Regions from separate parts of the Undibacterium sp. WLHG33 genome, predicted to be linked through region 4. Evidence: predicted binding sites of a transcription regulator. Region 4 holds the regulator's gene; each other region holds the start of a gene.
The links. The regulator sigma-54, encoded in region 4, starts transcription at its own class of promoters, with help from an activator protein. The targets are predictions, from matches to a motif close to TGGCANGNAANCTGCTTT.
Positions count from the first base shown of each region.

Region 1 (4,752 bases), 300 kb from region 4:
TGCCTGTTCCAGTAATAGTGCACGTTGCACTAAAAGGTAGCTTGCGTCGGTTTGCTTGCTGACTGCCTCATTGATCAGGCTGGCAGCTTGCGGGTCTTTGACCACGCCTTGTACCTGAACCAGCTGGGCGAGAAAGTTCTGCAGAATCTGCATTTCCTGAGGTGACATATTTTTCTCCTGAAAAAGCACTATGTGCACTATCTGGTTATGACATGGCTTTTTTCAATGCACGCAATGATTCAATGCTCACGCAGCGCGCGCCGGTATTGTATTGCCTCTGCGACATGGGCAGAACTGATCTGATCTGCAGCAGCCAGATCAGCAATCGTACGGGCGACTTTCAGCACACGGTGATAGGCGCGCGCCGACCAGTTAAATTTGCTCATGGCATTTTTCAGTAACTGATCTGCATTCCCATCAGGGCGGCAGTAGGTATCAATTTCTGTGGTGGAAAGTAAATTATTGACCTTACCTTGCCGCCGTTGCTGGCGTTCAAATGCGGCATCTACCCGCTGCGCCACGATTGCGCTGGATTCTCCGCTTGCTTGTTTCAGCAGATCCTCATGCGGTAGTGCCGCTACCTGAATCTGTAAATCGATACGATCCAGCAAAGGGCCGGAAATTTTATCCTGATAACGGGCAATACTGTCTGGCGTGCAGCGGCATTTGCCATTACTATGGCCGAAGTAGCCGCAAGGACATGGATTCATTGCAGCAATTAGCTGAAAACGTGCCGGAAAATCGGCTTGCCGCGCCGCGCGGGAAATGGTGATGTGCCCGGATTCCAGCGGTTCCCGCAACACTTCCAGAACACGTCGGTCAAACTCTGGAAGTTCATCAAGAAATAAAACGCCCTGATGCGCCAGTGATATTTCACCCGGACGCGGCGTACCGCCACCGCCAACCAGTGCCACGGCAGAAGCAGTATGGTGCGGAGCACGGTAAGGGCGCGATTTCCACTTATCGATAGAGAAACCTGACGTCAGGGATTGTACCGCCGCCGATTCCAGTGCCTCTTGGTCTTTCATTGATGGCAGTATTCCCGGAAAGCGGGCAGCCAGCATGGATTTTCCTGTCCCGGGTGGGCCGACCATCAGTACAGAATGACTACCGGCAGCGGCAACCTCAAGCGCACGTTTTGCCTGTAACTGGCCTTTGACTTCGGAAAAATCAGGATAGGCGCGACTTTGCATCACAGCCTGCGGACGATGCCTCTGCAACTTGTTTTCTTCGGCAATCGCAGCGAAGTGTGCACAAACCTGGAGCAGGGAGTCGGCAGGATAAATTGCCGCGTCCGTTACCAAAGCAGCTTCATCGGCATTAGCTCTGGGTAAAATAAACGCGGGTTCTGTCTGTCCTGCTGTCGTGCTTTTACAAATCGCAAAGGTCATTGCCAGTGCACCGCGGATGGGGCGCAATTCACCTGACAGTGATAATTCACCTGCAAATTCGTATTGTTCCAGTGCATCTGCGGGAATTTGCCCGGATGCTGCAAGTATGCCCAGTGCAATAGGTAAATCGAAACGACCGGATTCTTTAGGTAAATCTGCCGGTGCCAGATTGACAGTGATTCTTTTTGCCGGGAATTCAAAGCGGGCATTTTGTAATGCGGCTCTGACGCGGTCCTTCGACTCTTTGACTTCTGTCTCAGGGAGCCCAACGATAGTAAAAGCAGGTAAACCATTGGCCAGATGGACCTCCACCGTGACTTGCGGAGCATCCATCCCATTGAGTGCGCGACTTTTAAGAACCGCCAGCGACATATCCCGAGCGCCCTGTTATTCCGTTATCTGTGCTTCTAATGCGGCGACACGTGCTTCCAGCGCTTCCAGCTTGCTGCGGGTCTTTGCCAGCACTTGTGCCTGTATATCAAATTCTTCCCGCGTGACCAGATCCAGTTTGGAGAAGCCCTGAGTCATGATGGCTTTGACATTTTTTTCTATGTCTTTGGCCGGCGAGTTTTCCAGAGCCTGACTGATTTTTGCCTGTACATCACTGAAGAAATTTTGCTTATCCATAATATTCCTGCCTGTATTTTTGTGTGAGATTGTTGTTGCACTCTGCTAGTGCGAAAAAAAGTACAGCGATAAAACACATCGCTTGCCCCGCGTCAAAACAGTGCGGCGGGCAGTAGCCAGCATGTTATGCGGCTTGTTTGCATGCAGCGGAAATCATAACGTAAAGCCGGTGCCATGCCCACCAGAGCGTTCTTCTCATTGTATTCCTATAGCGGATTGTTATGCCCTTATTCCATTAATGCGAACGGGCTGTACACGAAAAATTACAGTTGGCACGACTTCTGCTAATAGTGAAGCGTTCGTAACTTTCCGAAGTTCATTTCCTGCAAAGCCACGAACGATCTTCTGGCTTTGCGTACCACCGGTGGTTGATGAAGTGAGTTCAGTTCAGTTTTTTTATTTAAATCGATGTTGACTATATACAAGGGGAAGCATAATGAAAAAATCAGTACTCGCCGCTGCAGTGACCGCAACTTTGTTAAGCAGTTTTGCATACGCAGATGAACCAAAACCAGACAATGAACTGAGTTTTAACATTGGCGTTGCCAGTGAATATCGTTATCGTGGTATTGCGCAGACACGTCTGGAGCCGGCATTACAAGGCGGTGCGGATTACACCCACAATCCTAGTGGCTTTTACGCCGGTACATGGTTATCGACCATTAAATGGGTGAAAGACGCCGGTGGCAGTGGCGATGTCGAATGGGATATTTACGCTGGTAAGAAAGGCGAGATCACGAAGGATGTCAGCTATGACGCCGGTGTTCTGACTTATGTCTATCTGTCAAACGGTCTCGACAAGGTTCCGGGGTTTGTTGATGCGAATACGACTGAAATTTACGGTCAGATCGGCACTGGACCTGTGTACGCAAAGTATTCTCACTCTGTGACGAATCTGTTTGGCTTCGTCAATAGTAAGAACAGTGGCTACCTGGATCTGGGTGCAAACATTGAGTTGCCGGATGCGTATACCCTGAATTTGCATGTCGGTCGCCAGATGATAAAAAACAATTCAGCGTCTTCGTATACCGACTGGAAGGTGGGCGTTACAAAAGAATTCTTTGGTGTGAATTTCAGTCTGGCCGCAGTTGGCACCAATGCTGACAAAAAACTGTATGTCACGCCAGCAGGCAAATTTACCGGCAAGACCACTTTGTTGTTGACTGCTGTAAAAACTTTCTGAAATGAGAGAACAACATGAAACTGATTACTGCCATTATTAAACCGTTTAAGCTCGACGAAGTCCGCGAAGCTTTATCAGAAATGGGTGTGCAAGGAATTACCGTGACTGAGGTCAAAGGTTTCGGTCGTCAGAAAGGACATACCGAGTTGTACCGTGGTGCTGAGTATGTCGTCGATTTTTTGCCGAAAACAAAAATTGAAGCGGCTGTCGATGATGCGATTGTGGATCGCGCGATTGAGGCGATTGAAAGCGCTGCACGTACCGGAAAAATCGGTGACGGCAAGATTTTCGTCTATGACCTGCAACAGGTTGTGCGTATTCGTACCGGCGAAACCGGCAACGACGCACTCTGATTGGCACACTAGGGAGTTCATATGAAAAAAGTACTGAAGAGTATGCTGGTTGCGGGCGCATTTCTCGCATCCATAGGAATGACAGCGATGGCATGGGCTGACGATGCTCCGGCCAATGCAGATGCGATTGCCGCATCTGCGGTTGCCACCAGTGCCTCGACACCCGCAGTGACGGAGGCGGCGACTGCTTCGGCGGCGGCAACTGCGCCAGCGGTGGCTCCGGCTGCAGCGACCGCATCAGCAGCAGAGGCAGCGGCGACACCAGCGCCTGTTCCGAATAAAGGTGACACTGCATGGATGCTGGTTGCGACGTTGCTGGTGATTCTGATGACATTGCCGGGTCTGGCATTGTTCTATGGTGGTCTGGTTCGCTCTAAAAACATGTTATCGATTCTGGTGCAGGTATTCATGATCTTTGCCGTGATCGTCGTGTTATGGTGCATCTATGGTTATTCACTGACCTTTACTGAGGGCGGCAAATTTATCGGTTCGTTTGACCGTCTGTTCCTCAACGGTATCTGGGACCCAGCCAAGGCGTCATTCTCGACTGCCGCAACGTTCAGTAAAGGCGTCGTGATTCCTGAGTTTGTCTATGTCGCGTTCCAGGCTACTTTTGCCGCAATCACTTGTGCGCTGATCATCGGTGCATTTGCGGAACGTGCAAAATTCGTCGCAGTATTGTTATTCGTGGTCTTATGGTTCACCTTCAGCTATCTGCCAGTCGCGCACATGGTCTGGTTCTGGACTGGTCCAGATGCGATTAAAGATGCTGCAACGCTGGCCACAGAAACAGCCAAAGCCGGTTTCCTGTTCCAGAAGGGGGCACTCGATTTTGCCGGTGGCACAGTGGTTCACATTAATGCTGCAGTAGCAGGTCTGGTGGGTGCTTTCATGATTGGCAAACGTGTCGGTTACGGTAAAGAATCGATGGCGCCACACTCCCTGACGATGACCATGATCGGAGCTTCCTTGTTGTGGGTGGGCTGGTTTGGTTTCAATGCTGGTTCAGCGTTAGAAGCGGGTGATATTGCAGCGCTGGCATTCATCAATACTTTGCTGGCAACGGCAGCAGCGACAGTGTCATGGGTCTTCGGTGAATGGATGTCCAAAGGTAAGCCATCTATGTTGGGTGGTGCATCCGGTGCAGTTGCTGGTCTGGTTGCGATTACACCAGCATGTGGCTTCGTCGGACCTATGG
Region 1 is NZ_CP186697.1:95,626-100,377, forward strand. It holds gene ACOTSW_RS00440 (DUF2076 family protein) at 1-168, opposite strand, end outside; gene ACOTSW_RS00445 (YifB family Mg chelatase-like AAA ATPase) at 240-1,763, opposite strand; gene ACOTSW_RS00450 (accessory factor UbiK family protein) at 1,779-2,018, opposite strand; gene ACOTSW_RS00455 (TorF family putative porin) at 2,455-3,201, shown strand; gene ACOTSW_RS00460 (P-II family nitrogen regulator) at 3,216-3,554, shown strand; gene ACOTSW_RS00465 (ammonium transporter) at 3,576-4,752, shown strand, end outside.
Region 1: ACOTSW_RS00455 (TorF family putative porin) is a predicted target of sigma-54. The motif match lies at 2,289-2,306, and genes of this name have one in related genera.

Region 2 (4,752 bases), 1.8 Mb from region 4:
GCAATTCCGGCCATAGATCATTGAGCATGCGGCGTAATTCTTTACGTGGTAAATCTTCATCTTCAGCGATGATGGCGGTGATCATGCAGCCTCCGTCTGTTTTTCTAAAGGAATTGTGATGATGGCAGCAACCCCGCCCTCGGGGCGGGCTTTCAGCAACAGGCTGGCGCGGTCACCGTACATCGCCGCCAGCCGCTGATGGATATTCGCCAGACCAATGCCAGAGCCACTGTTGTGACCGCCAAAGCCGACGCCATCATCTTCGACGCGCATTTCCAGCATGGGCTGTTCCTGGATGGCGATAACGCTGACCTTCACGGCAATGTGCGCCGCGCCGACCTTGGGTTCTATGCCGTGTTTGATCGCATTCTCGACTAAAGAAATCAGCATCAACGGCGGCACCGCGGCGTCCGCAATCTGTGATTCGACACTGAAACTCAGACGCGGAATACGGGCCTGCATCAGACTCAGATACGCATGCACCGCATCAAGTTGGTTGCTCAAACGCGACTGCACCGAGCCGCCGTCATCGCGCATCTGCGGTATGGTTGCGCGCAGATAATCGACCAGATGATCGACAATCGCGACCGCCCGCGCTGGCTCAGTGCTGATCGCCGAACGTACACCGGCCAGTGTGTTGAACAGAAAGTGCGGTTCCACCTGCGCGGCCAATACCGACAAGCGTAATTCGGTTTCTCTTTGCATCGCCTGCGCCTGTTCTGAGGCGCGCTTGCTCTGTGCGACTTTCAACATATTGCGCTGGCGAGAAAACAGCCAGAGATCATAGCCGCCGCTGAGGTAAATACAGACGGAAGACAATACCAAACCAATATAAAAACCTTTCCAGAAATCCGAGCCTGCAGTATCCGGTGGACGTGGCGCGCGGTTCTGGCTGCCATCCTGCAACCCCTGCTCAAATCCGGCTTTGAATTCCGATAACCAGTTTCCCGCAGGCGTAGCCGCGGTTGTTTTTGCAGGATCCGGCGAACCAGAATAATGCAATTTCAGCGCGGTCAGCATCGGTGCCTCGTAATGCAATAATTGCTGTGTCGCCTGCCTCGCCGCAAAAAATAGCAACAGACTGCACAATAATCCGGCACATAAGACCGTGATCAGACAACGCCATTCTTTTTTTTCTGCGTAGCCGCGTTGTCGCACCCAGACCGCCAGCGCAGCACCACCAAGATGCATCGTGGTACCGGCAAGAGACAGCGGTATCCAGACGACAAAGAAGGTACGCCAGTCGGCACCGCGCGCCGCATCGATCAGAAAAATCAACAGCAGCGCGGGAATCAGCGTACCCATCCAGGCGCGTGCGCGATAGCGATACCAGGTGCGTGAAAACACCGGATAATTGCGCGCACGGGTCAGCCAGGATTCGCTTCTGGCTGAAACTTCCGGTGGCAATATTTCTTCATTTACCGATGGCGGCATATCGATTGCAGATGTGGCTGACATGATCTTCCCTTTCACAGACGAAGGCAGTCTACGCGGACGTCATCGCATTGCGTGAGCATGCGACGAATGCAGATCAGGGCGGATAAAACAGGTGTCGTACCGGATGAAACGATTCACGCGGATTCAGGCCGATTCAGCGCCACCGTTGCTGGCGGCTTCTGCATTCGCACGCTGTTGTTTGGCAATGCGGACGATGGTGTTGCGGATAGAAGTCAGAACCGCGACGGAGTTGAAAGGTTTCACGATAAAACCATGCACACCGCGCTGCTGCGCATCCTGAATCAACCCCGCGTTAATTCCGGACGACACCAGAAACAGCAGCGACTTTGGCAGCTCGGTGCGTAGCTGGGTGATGATGGCCCAGCCGGCTTCATTGGCCTCGCCGATATCAATGCAGACAATCTGCGGCCTGAGCCGGATCACGCGCGCCAGGCTGGCTGGTGCGAGGTTAGCGTCAGCAATCACTTCATGGCCGCCGTTATTGAGTACGGAAGTCAGTAAATTGCGGGCAATCGCATTCGCGTCCAGAATAACGGCTTTAAGCATAGAAAACCTGACAAGATAAAAGCAATTTGCATCTTAATGCAAAACTTTAATGTAAAACATTAAGTAAGAGGAAAAAGGCGGAAAAAGCCACATCCGCTTACGCCGGAGAGCATATAGAGATTGCTCTCCCGGCACATCGCGATCATCAGATCATCAGTCTTTATCGCCAGCTTCGCCTTTCGCATTTTTAACATAGGTTTCCAGCCAGCGATCCTGTTCCCACAACATGTGCAGCACGGATTCCCGCGCACGATAACTATGACTTTCATTCGGCAGCATTACCAGACGCGTGACCGCGCCCAGACCTTGCAGAGCCTGATACATGCGCTCACTTTGGATAGGGAAAGTGCCGGGGTTGTTGTCTTGTTCACCGTGAATAAAGAGTATCGGGTCTTTGATCTGGTTAGCAAAATTAAACGGTGACATTTCCTGATACGTCTTGCGCGCCTGCCAGAAATTGCGCTCTTCTGACTGAAAGCCAAACGGCGTCAGTGTACGGTTGTAAGCGCCAGAACGTGCAATGCCGGCGCGGAACAAGCGCGTGTGCGTCAGCAGATTGGCGGTCATGAACGCGCCGTAACTGTGACCACCGATCGCGATACGGTTGCGGTCGGCGACACCAAGCCGTACAACTTCGTCGATCGCAGCTTCGGCACTCATTTTGAGTTGTTCGAGGTAAGTGTCGTTTGGCTCTTTCTTACCCTCACCGATAATCGGCATGGTCGGACCATCCAGCACGGTATAACCACGTGCCAGCATCACTTGCGGACCGTTATAGGAAATCCGGTTGAATTTATACGGCGAACCATTTACCTGTCCTGCTGCTTCGGCCGTTTTAAATTCACGCGGATAGGCCCACATAATCATGGGGCGCGGACCATCGCGTTTCGGGTCGTAGCCCGGCGGCAGATACAGGGTCGCGGTCAGATCGACACCATCTTCACGTTCATAACGGAGCTGCTGTTTTTTAACGCCTTTGAGTTGCGGCAATGGATGCGGGAACTGCGTCAGCGCCCGCGCTGCGTCATTATGTGCCAGATCACGCACGAAATAATTTGGCCTTTCCTCGTTCGATTCGCGGCTGGTGACGATGCTGGTGCCTTTGTCATTCAACAAGCCAAGCACTTCTTCGTAATACGGTGCATGCGAACGGAACATGCGCACCGCTTGCTTGCTGTTGAGATCAAACCGGTCCAGAAACGGACGGTCACCTTCAGAACTGGCACCATTGCCAATCAGGAAAATCGACTTGCCGTCCGGTGCCAGCCTCAGCACCGCGCGACCGTACTGATTTTGCGTCATCACTGGCTGCCCCGGATGGGCGTACTGGTCTTCTGATTTACGGGCAAACAAGAGTTCCGGTTTGCTGTCGGCGACGCCGGGACGTATGCGCCAGATGCGGGTATCACGGGTTTTCCACCAGCTTTCTGTCACCAGCGCCAGCCCGTCATTACCCCATTGAATATTATTAAAGCGCCACGCCAGATCCATCAGTTTTTGTGGCGGCGCGTCAAACGGTGCCGCCTGCTGCATCAGAACATCATGCACTTTAACTGGCGCATCTGGATCACCGCCAGCCTGTGCTTCCAGCCAGTATAAGGTCGCGGGTTTGTCGTTGCGCCAGGCAAAATCACGCGGCCCGGCCTGTACCGCATCATTCCCGGTCGGCAGGCGCTCCCGCATAGGACGTTCTGCGATGGTTTTTACTTTCCTGCCATTCTCATCCCACAATTCGATCAGCTGCGGAAAACGATCTACTGGCAGCATCGTTGAATAAGGGCGACGTAATTGTGTGGTCAGAATCAGATTACCGTCGGGCGACGCCTGCGCTTTGGTCAGCGTCATGACCGGGCCTATGCGGCGCACGTCGCCACTGACACTGACAAATGCCAGTTGTGTTTGCAGTTGCCAGTCCAGCATATCGGCGTCTGCCGGTGTTTTCAGCATGTCAGGATAAGTACGGTTCTGCGTCAGCTTACCGCCTTTGCTCTCCAGTGTATTCGGTCCCAATGGTTTTTGCATGAGGTTTGGTGCCGGCTTCTGACGAAGTGGCAGCAAACGTACCAGCAATTGTTCAGAGCCATTACTCCACGCAAATCCGGCACTGGCGACGGCGTTCAGCTTCTCATCAATCAGTCTTTGTGCATGTGCTTTCTTCACATCCAGCAGCCATAGTTCCACGCCGTCATCGGTCCAGCGACTGAACGCCAACCATTTTTCATCCGGTGACCAGAGAGTGTCAGCGATCCGTGGCTTTGCCGGTAAGCCGCTGACTTCACGGATTTTGCCGCTCGCAACATCGAGCAGACTCAGGCTGTTACCGAAATCAAAATGACTCGCAGCACGGGTGCGCGGATTAATACGCAAGCCTGCCAGCCTGAGTTCCGGCTGCGCGACTTCGGCAATGCTAGGTAAGCCTGGCAAACTGACCAGCAATGCAGTTTTACGCTGTGGTCCGAGTTTAAAAACCGGCCCGCGCGGTGCGTCAACAATGGCCTGTAATTCCGGCGGAGGTAAACGGTAACTCCCCTCGGTACCATGCCCGTTGGTCGTCGTTGTGACCGCGCTGACATGGGGAGCGAACAACAGTGCTGCGACAGCGACCAGCAGCGAAGGGATAAAGCGTTGAGAAGACAGAAGCATGATGATATTCATTATTCAATTAAACACTGCACCAAAACGAGCAGTTTTACCCAAGTTCGCATCAGGATCGCACAAAATCGTTACCAGGCAAACCTGTGATACGGA
Region 2 is NZ_CP186697.1:2,450,118-2,454,869, reverse strand. It holds gene ACOTSW_RS11245 (LytR/AlgR family response regulator transcription factor) at 1-85, opposite strand, end outside; gene ACOTSW_RS11240 (sensor histidine kinase) at 82-1,458, opposite strand; gene ACOTSW_RS11235 (ANTAR domain-containing response regulator) at 1,582-2,004, opposite strand; gene ACOTSW_RS11230 (prolyl oligopeptidase family serine peptidase) at 2,158-4,647, opposite strand.
Region 2: ACOTSW_RS11235 (ANTAR domain-containing response regulator) is a predicted target of sigma-54. The motif match lies at 2,023-2,040, and genes of this name have one in related genera.

Region 3 (4,752 bases), 1.1 Mb from region 4:
CCGAGCACACCTTGCTTTTCCTGATAAAAGCGCGATGACTGCACATTGTTGACGAATGCATCAACGCCGCCGTTGTTGAATCCCATACGGTTGATGATCGCTTCTGCTTTTGGCAGGCGGAACATGCGTGGCTGCGGATTACCCGGCTGCGCGCGCGGCGTGACGGTGCCGATTTCTATCGAGCCAAAACCGAGCGCGGCGAGGCCGTCGATGTAGGCGCCGTCTTTGTCCAACCCCGCCGCCAGCCCGACCGGATTCGGGAAATGCACCCCCATGACAGTACGCACATCGGCGGCTGGTTTGCTGATCAGACCGCCAAGACCGAGATGGCAGAGTCCGCGCAGTGCAGGCAAGGCAAAGTGGTGGGCGGCTTCCGGTTCCATTGCGAACAGCAGCGGACGTGCCAGCGAGTAAAGTAAGTTATTTGCCATGATATTTATAAAAAATGGGGGGTATATAAGAAAAAAGCCGAATTGTCAGCGTAAATAGTGGGCTTTAAAAAATACTGGGGGGAGTATATTTGAGCTGTTTTTCCGCATTTTGATGTGTTTTCAGATGATTCTCAGACTGATTACGCCGCCAGCGTTTGCCATTGTCCATGCATCAGCGCATCAAGCGGCGTGAAATTGGTTTTGTAAGCCATCTTGGCGCTGGCGGCAATCCAGTAGCCAAGATAAACATAGGGCAGTTTTAATTCTTTGCTCTGCCGTATTTGCCACAAGACGTTGTAAGTACCATACGAGGCGGCTGCTTCATCCGGTTCAAAAAACGTGTAGACAGATGACAAACCGTCGCTCAGTACGTCGATGATACTGACCATTTTCAGTACATGGTGTTCGTCGCGGAATTCAACCAGACGGGTATTGACCCGGCTTTGCAACAGAAACTGCGCATATTGTTCGCGGCTGTCGTTATCCATGCCACCGCCGGTGTGACGCTGATTCTGATAGCGCTGATACAGTTCATAGTGCTCGTGCGAATACGCGAGTGTCGTCACGCGTGCTGTCAGATTCGCGTGTTTTTTCCACGCCCGGCGCTGGCTGCGGTTTTCGCTGAATTCATCCACCCTGACTCTGACCGGGGTACAGGCACGGCAGGCGTCGCAATACGGGCGATAGATGAAATTACCACTGCGCCGGAAACCTTTTCTGACCAGTTCTGAATATGTGTCTGCATTAATCAGATGCGCCGGTGTCGCCACTTGCGAGCGCGCCTCCAGTCCTTCCAGATAGCTGCAAGGGTAGGGCGCGGTTGCATAAAACTGTATGCTCGCAAAAGGAAGTTCGTTGAGTTGCGTCACGGTGATTTACTTTGCTGTCATTGATATAGCGTCCTCAGCGGTTGCCATTCCTCGATCATCGGTTGTGTGGTCGCCTGTGCTATCCAACGGATAAACTCGGCGCGGGCGATGGGTTTTGCGCCCAGTGAAGCCAGGTGCGCTGTCTCTTGCTGGCAGTCTATCATTTTCACTCCGTGTTCACGTAAGAAAAATACCAGGTGACTCAGCGCAATTTTGGAGGCATTCGATACCCGTGCAAACATGGATTCGCCATAAAACATGCGACCGATGCAAACGCCGTAAGCGCCGCCGGCTAACTCACCATCGAGCCAGACTTCGGATGAGTGCGCGTAACCGAGCTGATGCAGACCGCAGTAGCCCGCCACGATGTCTTCGGATATCCAGGTGCCGTTGCCATCTTTGCGCGGTGCCGCGCAGGCGCGCATGACTTGTTCAAAAGCCGAGTCAAAGCGGATTTCCCAGCGAGGATCGGTACGGATTTTTTTTAAGCTTTTTTTCAGACTGTCTGAAATTCTGAAGTCCGATATTTGCAGCACCATGCGCGGGTCGGTGGACCACCACAATATCGGCTGGCCTTCAGAAAACCAGGGGAAAATACCTTGTTTGTATGCCATTAAAAGGCGCTGCGGCGACAGATCTGCTCCTGCTGCCAGAAGGCCAGCCGCACCATCCCGCTCAGTAAGTGCCGTCGCTGCATCAGGAAAGGGCGTTTCCGCTTCCAGCCAGGGAATCATCGCACTCCTTTCTGTATTTGCACTAAAACTGCGCTTTTGTGGCGTGCAAAATGCTTGTACATGGTGCGTGTTAAATTGATATTATCCATAAAATTCAATGACTTAAAGTGTTTGCACCAAATTGGAATGTTTATTGCTTTATCTGTGTGAAATTAATTCAGAAGTGCACATTTAATGGGAGGTATCAGCATGAACGTACAAATCGATGGCGCCAATGCTTTGTTTATTTTGCTCGGTGCAATCATGATTCTAGCAATGCACGCAGGATTTGCGTTTCTGGAATTAGGCACTGTGCGCAAAAAAAACCAGGTCAACGCACTGGTGAAGATTATTGTCGATTTCGCGGTATCGACGATTGCTTATTTCTTTGTCGGTTACAGCATCGCTTATGGCATCCAGTTTTATTCCGGCGCTGAAGTGCTGGTGGCAAAGAATGGTTTTGAGCTAGTGAAATTTTTCTTTTTACTGACCTTTGCGGCAGCGATACCGGCAATTATTTCCGGCGGCATTGCCGAGCGCGCTAAATTCTATCCGCAACTGATTGCAACGGCAGTGCTGGTCGGTGTTTTATATCCTTTGTTTGAAGGCATCGCCTGGAATCACCGCTTCGGCATTCAGGACTGGCTGAAAGCGGCTTTTTCTGAGGAGTTCCATGATTTCGCCGGTTCTGTTGTGGTGCATGCTTTTGGCGGATGGGTCGCGTTGCCTGCGGTGCTGCTGCTGGGCGCGCGCCGTGGCCGGTATATGAAAAATGGCGCGATTGCGGCGCACCCACCTTCCAGTATTCCATTTCTGGCGCTGGGTGCGTGGATATTAACGGTGGGCTGGTTCGGCTTCAACGTCATGAGCGCACAGACGCTGGATAAGATGAATGGTCTGGTGGCGATTAATTCCCTGATGGCGATGGTGGGCGGAACGCTGGTCGCTTTGCTGATGGGGAAGAATGATCCCGGCTTTGTGTATAACGGCCCGCTGGCGGGTCTGGTCGCGGTTTGCGCCGGCTCTGATCTGATGCATCCTCTGGGGGCGCTGATCACCGGTGGTGTGGCCGGTGCTATTTTTGTCTGGATGTTCACCTGGACACAAAATAAATGGAAGGTGGATGATGTGCTCGGTGTCTGGCCTTTGCATGGTTTGTGCGGCGCGTGGGGCGGGATGGCTGCCGGTATTTTTGGTCAGAAGATGCTGGGCGGGCTGGGCGGCGTCAGTTTGTTGTCGCAAGTCTTTGGTACCGTGCTCGGCATTGTGATTGCATTTTCCGGTGGCTACGCGATTTACGGTTTGTTGAAAAAAACCATGGGCATACGTCTCGATCCTGAGCAGGAATTCGAGGGGGCTGATTTGTCGATACATAAAATTTCATCGACGGCAGAGCGCGAATCCAGTTGGTAATATCTGCTGAAGATGGCGATCGCAGTGCTGGAGTATCAGCGAGAGAGGTGAGGCTTCAAAATAAAAAAGGGTGGAATTTCCACCCTTTTTTATTTTGAAGCATCTTTGCGTGGTATCGCTTAATCTTCTTGTCGCATCGGTTTAAAGATGTCATGCGCGTAGAGTTTGTAGCATTCACCTTGCTGGGCACGGCTGTAGTTTTCAAAAAAGAATTTCAGGGTATAGCTGATGGTTGGGAAGGCAATCTCATTCCACGGGATTTCTTTTTCTGAGAACAGTTGCACTTCCAGACTTTCCGTGCCTGCTGCGTAATTCAGATCCAGTAAAGTGGCGCGGTAAAACAGATGTACCTGATGCACATGCGGCACATTCAGAATAGAGAATAAGTCGTGTAACTGGATATTGGCGCCGGCTTCTTCCTCCGTTTCTCTTTGTGCTGCCTGTGCGGTCGTTTCATTGTTTTCCATGAAGCCTGCCGGTAAAGTCCAGTAGCCGTAGCGTGGCGCGATCGCCCGTTTGCAAAGCAGGATTTTCAATTCGCCATTCTCTTCCCATACCGGTATTGAGCCGACTACCATCTTGGGATTCTGATAATGGATGGCGCCGCAAGACGTGCAGACGAAACGTTCGCGGGTATCGTCAGCGGGGATCTTCAGCTCGACGGGAGCCGCGCAATCGGAACAGAATTTCATGGTAAATGGCGAAAAAATTAAGCGGTCTCAGCAGTGTATCAATTCATCGCGCGTTTGGCGTGCTTTGACTGGTAATTGTCATTGCATTGCGAAAGATTTGCGCAAAGCAGCAAAAACGTGTATAGTTTATCCCTTCAGACGCGGGGTGGAGCAGTCTGGCAGCTCGTCGGGCTCATAACCCGAAGGTCGTAGGTTCAAATCCTGCCCCCGCAACCAGAATTACAAAAAAAAGCCGCGTTGTTACGTGGCTTTTTTTTCTTAGAACGATGATTATTTTTGATTGTGTTCCACAATATGGACTACAATCTAGCATCTACTGATTTGACGGGTCGGGCACCACTTATTTTTTTGTGCTCTCAAATACACCCTGATCTGCCCTCTTGATGGGCGTCGTCACCTGAATGGGGTGCGACAAAATTAAATGCATAAAGTTGTGGGTTGAAGCAAGTTTATTGCTGCTTCGTCCTGCTGTATGACATCTATTAAACCCGTGTAATTACTATTTGCATGAATACTGCTGAGGCAAAGCGAGTCCTCGAAACAGCCTTGTTATGCGCGCCTGAGCCGCTGACCGTGAATTCCATGAAAAAGCTGTTTCAGGAAACTGACGATCAAGGTGACGTGGTCGGTGCTG
Region 3 is NZ_CP186697.1:3,119,307-3,124,058, reverse strand. It holds gene ACOTSW_RS14200 (quinone-dependent dihydroorotate dehydrogenase) at 1-431, opposite strand, end outside; gene ACOTSW_RS14195 (arginyltransferase) at 572-1,300, opposite strand; gene aat (leucyl/phenylalanyl-tRNA--protein transferase) at 1,318-2,034, opposite strand; gene ACOTSW_RS14185 (ammonium transporter) at 2,224-3,426, shown strand; gene ACOTSW_RS14180 (NUDIX hydrolase) at 3,546-4,118, opposite strand; tRNA gene ACOTSW_RS14175 (tRNA-Met) at 4,258-4,334, shown strand; gene scpB (SMC-Scp complex subunit ScpB) at 4,626-4,752, shown strand, end outside.
Region 3: ACOTSW_RS14185 (ammonium transporter) is a predicted target of sigma-54. The motif match lies at 2,157-2,174, and genes of this name have one in related genera.

Region 4 (4,752 bases):
CACATTCTGACGTGCGCCGCGCCGCAGTTGTTCGAGCGTGACGCACATCAGTAAAGGCGAACGTTTCTCCATCGTGACCAGTGTTTGCTGAGCAAATGCATCGCTGTTGTTGCTTAATTTTTCTGCGATGGCCAGCACATTGTTGCCGCTGAAAAACTGATCGATCAAGGCGCGCTGGCTGGCAAGTTTACTGCTGGCCGGATCGGCCTGCGCTGCAAATGGCGCAGCAAATTCACGTATCGCCAGGCGTATATCTGCCGCTTCGGTATGCTCCAGCATCGTCAGTAATGCTGGCAGTTCAGATGTTGGGATATAGACGTCAGCGAGGCCTGCATATAAGGCATCGGCAGCGGCAATGATATCGCCAGTCAGACCGAGATAAGTACCGATTTCACCCGGTGTTCGCGACAGGAAATAACTACCGCCGACATCGGGAAATAAACCGATGTTCACTTCCGGCATCGCCATTTTGGTACGTTCGGTCACGATACGCAGACGGCAATTTTCACCTGCCTGCGCAATGCCCATACCGCCACCCATCACCACACCATTCATCAACGCGATGTAGGGCTTAGGGTAAAAATGTATCAAATGATTTAACGCATATTCTTCGGTAAAAAAATCTTCGAGCAGGGCGCTGTCACCAGTTGGCGTAGCGGTGCCGACGTCATAGAAAAAGCGGATGTCGCCACCGGCACAAAATGCTTTTTCACTGCTGCTGTGTATGAATACGGCACGGATAGTTGTATCGTCGCGCCACGCCAATAATGTGGCGGTGAGTGCGCGCACCATCTCCAGTGACAGAGAGTTCAATGCTTTCGGACGGTCGAGAGTGATGTAGCCGATCTGATTTTTAACGGAAGTGATTACGTATTCGCTCATGTAGATACCATTAACATAGTCGTGACAGGGCAATCATTTTATTCCTGTTTGCACTTCGTCAGTACGACAAAAATAACAAAAAACAGATAACAAAAAAGGACGCTGTTGGCGTCCTTGTTTTCGTGTTCCGTAAATAACGGGAGGCGGGCGATTATGCCGATGCCGGATCAGGGATATGTTTGATCGCATCGCGATCGTGACCCTGAACTTTATCTTTATGCTTGATCACCTGACGATCCAGTTTATCAATCAGTGTATCAATCGCAGCGTATAAATCATGCGCCAGACTTTCAACGTGAATATTTTTACCACTGATATGCAGGTCAATGTCGGCTTTATGTCGTTTCTCTTTTTCGCTCAGCTTGTCGACGGTCAGCGTGACGGTCAGATCAATGACCTGATCAAAGTGACGCCGGATACGTTCCAGCTTGGTATGTACATATTCACGAATGGCAGGAGTGACTTCAACGTGATGTCCACTGATGGTGAGATTCATACTGTGCTCCTTTAGTGATATTGCTTGCTAATAACAATAAGCTCATTTTGATTTTACGGCGTTGAGCTAAATCATATATAGCAATTCAAACCGTGATTACAAGGACTGCTTACAAAGATTTTCGCAAACTGACTGGCGGTATTTTCAGGGCTTCACGGTATTTGGCTACGGTCCGTCGGGCAATTACCATGCCCTGTTCACCCAGCATGTCTGCGATTTTGCTATCAGAGAGTGGGCTTTTCTGGTCTTCTGCTCCTATCAACTGCTTGATGAGTGCACGTATCGCGGTGGAAGAGGCTTCACCCCCTGTTTCCGTCGCAACATGGCTGCCGAAAAAATATTTCAACTCAAACATCCCATGCGGGGTCAGCATGTATTTCTGAGTCGTCACACGAGAAATAGTGCTCTCGTGCAGACCCAGTGTATCAGCTATTTCGCGCAAAACAAGAGGGCGCATCGCAACAGCACCATGCGCAAAAAAATTACGTTGTCTTTCAACTATCGCTTGTGACACCCGTAAGATTGTTTCGAAGCGCTGACGCATATTTTTGATCAGCCAGCGTGCTTCCTGTAACTGGGTTCCAAGTCCTGTTTCGCCGCGGTTCTGCCGCATGATGTTGGCGTACATACTGCTCACGCGCAGTTTCGGCATCACATCCTGATTCAGTAACACTTGCCAGCCATTACCATTTTTTCTGACGATCACATCCGGTACTGCATAGTCTGAGCTGCTGGTGGCAAATGTGATACCTGGCCGTGGTTCGCATTGCCGTATGACTGCCTGCGCTTCGCGCAAATCTTCATCATCGCAGTCGAATATTTTTTTTAATTTTGTGAAGTCTCTTTGTGCAAACAAAGTCAGCTGTGTTTCCACCAGTGCCAGTGCAAGACGGCGGGTAACAAAAGGAATTTTCGGCATGCGCCTGATCTGTATCGCGAGACACTCTGATAAGTTTCGCGCACCGACACCCGGCGGATCAAAACTCTGCAGCATCTTCAGCGCGAACGATAATTCCTCTTCGTCTATTAATAATTCGAGTGGCAGACCAGCGTGAATTTCTTCCAGACTTTCTGTCAGGTAGCCGTTATCATCGAGTGTGTCGATGATCAGTTCCAGCAATGCGCGGTCGCGTGCTTCCCTGAGCGTGAGGCGCATTTGTTCCAGCAGATAGTCACGCAGGCTGATGTGGGCAGATTCGAGCTGAGGCCTGCCTTCATCTTCATCGGCGTTAGCTGCACCGGAAGGCGCATCGTTAAAACTCCACTCTTCTTCGTTGGCACTGATGCTGTCGTTGACCGGCACATCAGCTTCGACAGCAGCTTCTTGTGGCGCGGCGCTTTCAGAAGGAGTGATGCTTTCCATGCCTGCATCCGGCGTCGTACTTGTATTGTTGATGGCGCCATCCGCCAGCAGGCGGACCGCATTATCCATAGGATCATCGACACGCTCCAGCATAGGATTTTCTATCAGCAGCGTTTCCAGTTCCTGATGCAGTTCCAGCGTTGACAGTTGCAACAGCCGTATCGATTGCTGCAGTTGAGGCGTCAGCGCAAGATGCTGAGAAGTACGTAGTTGCAGGCTTTGTTTCATAATGCGTCCCGTTACATCCGGAAATGTTCTCCCAGATAGACGCGTCGCACAGACTCATTCTGAATGATGTCGTCGGGTTTGCCGCTGGCTAATACCGAGCCTTGATTGATGATGTAGGCATGGTCACAGATACCCAGCGTTTCGCGGACATTATGATCGGTGATCAGCACACCGATACCGCGTTCTTTCAGGAAGCGGACGATGCGTTGAATCTCAATCACTGCAATCGGATCGACTCCGGCAAAAGGTTCATCGAGCAGAACAAAACGCGGGTTCGTCGCGAGTGCACGCGCAATTTCGACGCGACGTCGTTCACCGCCCGATAAAGCCAGCGCCTGACTGTCACGGATTTTTTCTATCTGCAGATCGGTCAGCAAGCTGTCCAGACGTTGCCGGATTTTTTTCTCGGATAAAAATTTTCCGTCTTTGTCTTTTTGCAGTTCTAGTACAGCGCGGATATTTTCTTCGACCGTCAGTTTACGAAACACTGATGCTTCCTGAGGCAGATACGACAGACCGAGGACAGCACGCTGATGTATCGGTAAATCCGAAACATTCGTATCGTCGATATTGATTTCGCCGGCGTCGGAAGGTACCAGCCCGACGATCATGTAAAAAGAGGTGGTTTTACCTGCGCCGTTTGGTCCCAGCAGCCCGACGACTTCGCCGCTTTTTACCAGCAGCGATACATCGCGCACAACTTGTCGCGCACCGTAGCGTTTTTGCAGACCTTTGACGGTCAGCGTGCTGTCTTTTGATGCCATCTTAATTTGCCTGTTTCTCAGTTCTTGGTTGTATCGTGGTTTTGATGCGACCGCCTCCTGACACTGCCTGACCTGAGCTGGAATTGACGCCGACAAAGACATCATTTTTACTATCGTAGGAAAGGAATTCTCCTTCTTGTTGCTGTGTGACTTTGTTTCCGTCGAGATAGCGTATTTGTGCCCTGAACAGGAATTTTACGAATTCTGTTTTTTCATCGTATTCCGCTTTTTCGGATTCGCCTTCCACCCAAAGATCTGGCCCGCCGTCGCGCTTCTGACGAAACGTGATTTTTGCGCCAGGTTTGGCGGTCAGTACAACATGCTGGAATTCATCGGCACTTTTTGTAACAACAGCTTTTTCTGCTCTGACTTTCAGTGTGCCGCGGACGACCACGACATCACCTGAAAACGTACTGACATTGGTCTTGCCATTATTTAAAAACTGGTCTGCTTCTATCGTCATTTCTTTGAGACTGTCTGCTTTTTCAGCGTGAACGCTGGATACGGACAGTAAAGCCATCAGGGCTAACATCCATGAGCTCAACGCAAGATGCACTGTTTTTTTTTCGGGGCGCATGTTTACTCTCTGTCTTGTCTGTGTTGTTGATGAATGTTTTTTCATTTATGTTTGAACAGGCGTGCATGCACTTTACTGAGCAGACGCAATTCCTGATTCGCATTGTTCGCGATCATACCGGTCGCATCGGTTTCGCCGTTATCCGTGATCAGTCTGATGCGTTGGTCCGTCCTGACGATGTCGGAGTCCGGCAGTAACTGCAGATATTCTGTTTCTACCCGCATAAAACTGGAGTTGATTCCTTGTGGCCTCTCTACTCTTACCTGATCATAAAGATGCACCACATCTTCGGTACGTTTTGGGGACAGCACCTCAGATTTCTGTTCCACAACCGCACGCGCTGCATTAATCGTGATCGGTGTGCGCTGCGTATCGAAGCTGCTGATGCGCGGCTCTTTGATATCGTACTGATCCGTGCGCGGTAAATGCACCAGGCTTTGTC
Region 4 is NZ_CP186697.1:391,192-395,943, forward strand. It holds gene ACOTSW_RS01835 (enoyl-CoA hydratase/isomerase family protein) at 1-882, opposite strand, end outside; gene hpf (ribosome hibernation-promoting factor, HPF/YfiA family) at 1,034-1,378, opposite strand; gene ACOTSW_RS01845 (RNA polymerase factor sigma-54) at 1,488-2,969, opposite strand; gene lptB (LPS export ABC transporter ATP-binding protein) at 2,981-3,733, opposite strand; gene lptA (lipopolysaccharide transport periplasmic protein LptA) at 3,735-4,310, opposite strand; gene lptC (LPS export ABC transporter periplasmic protein LptC) at 4,352-4,752, opposite strand, start outside.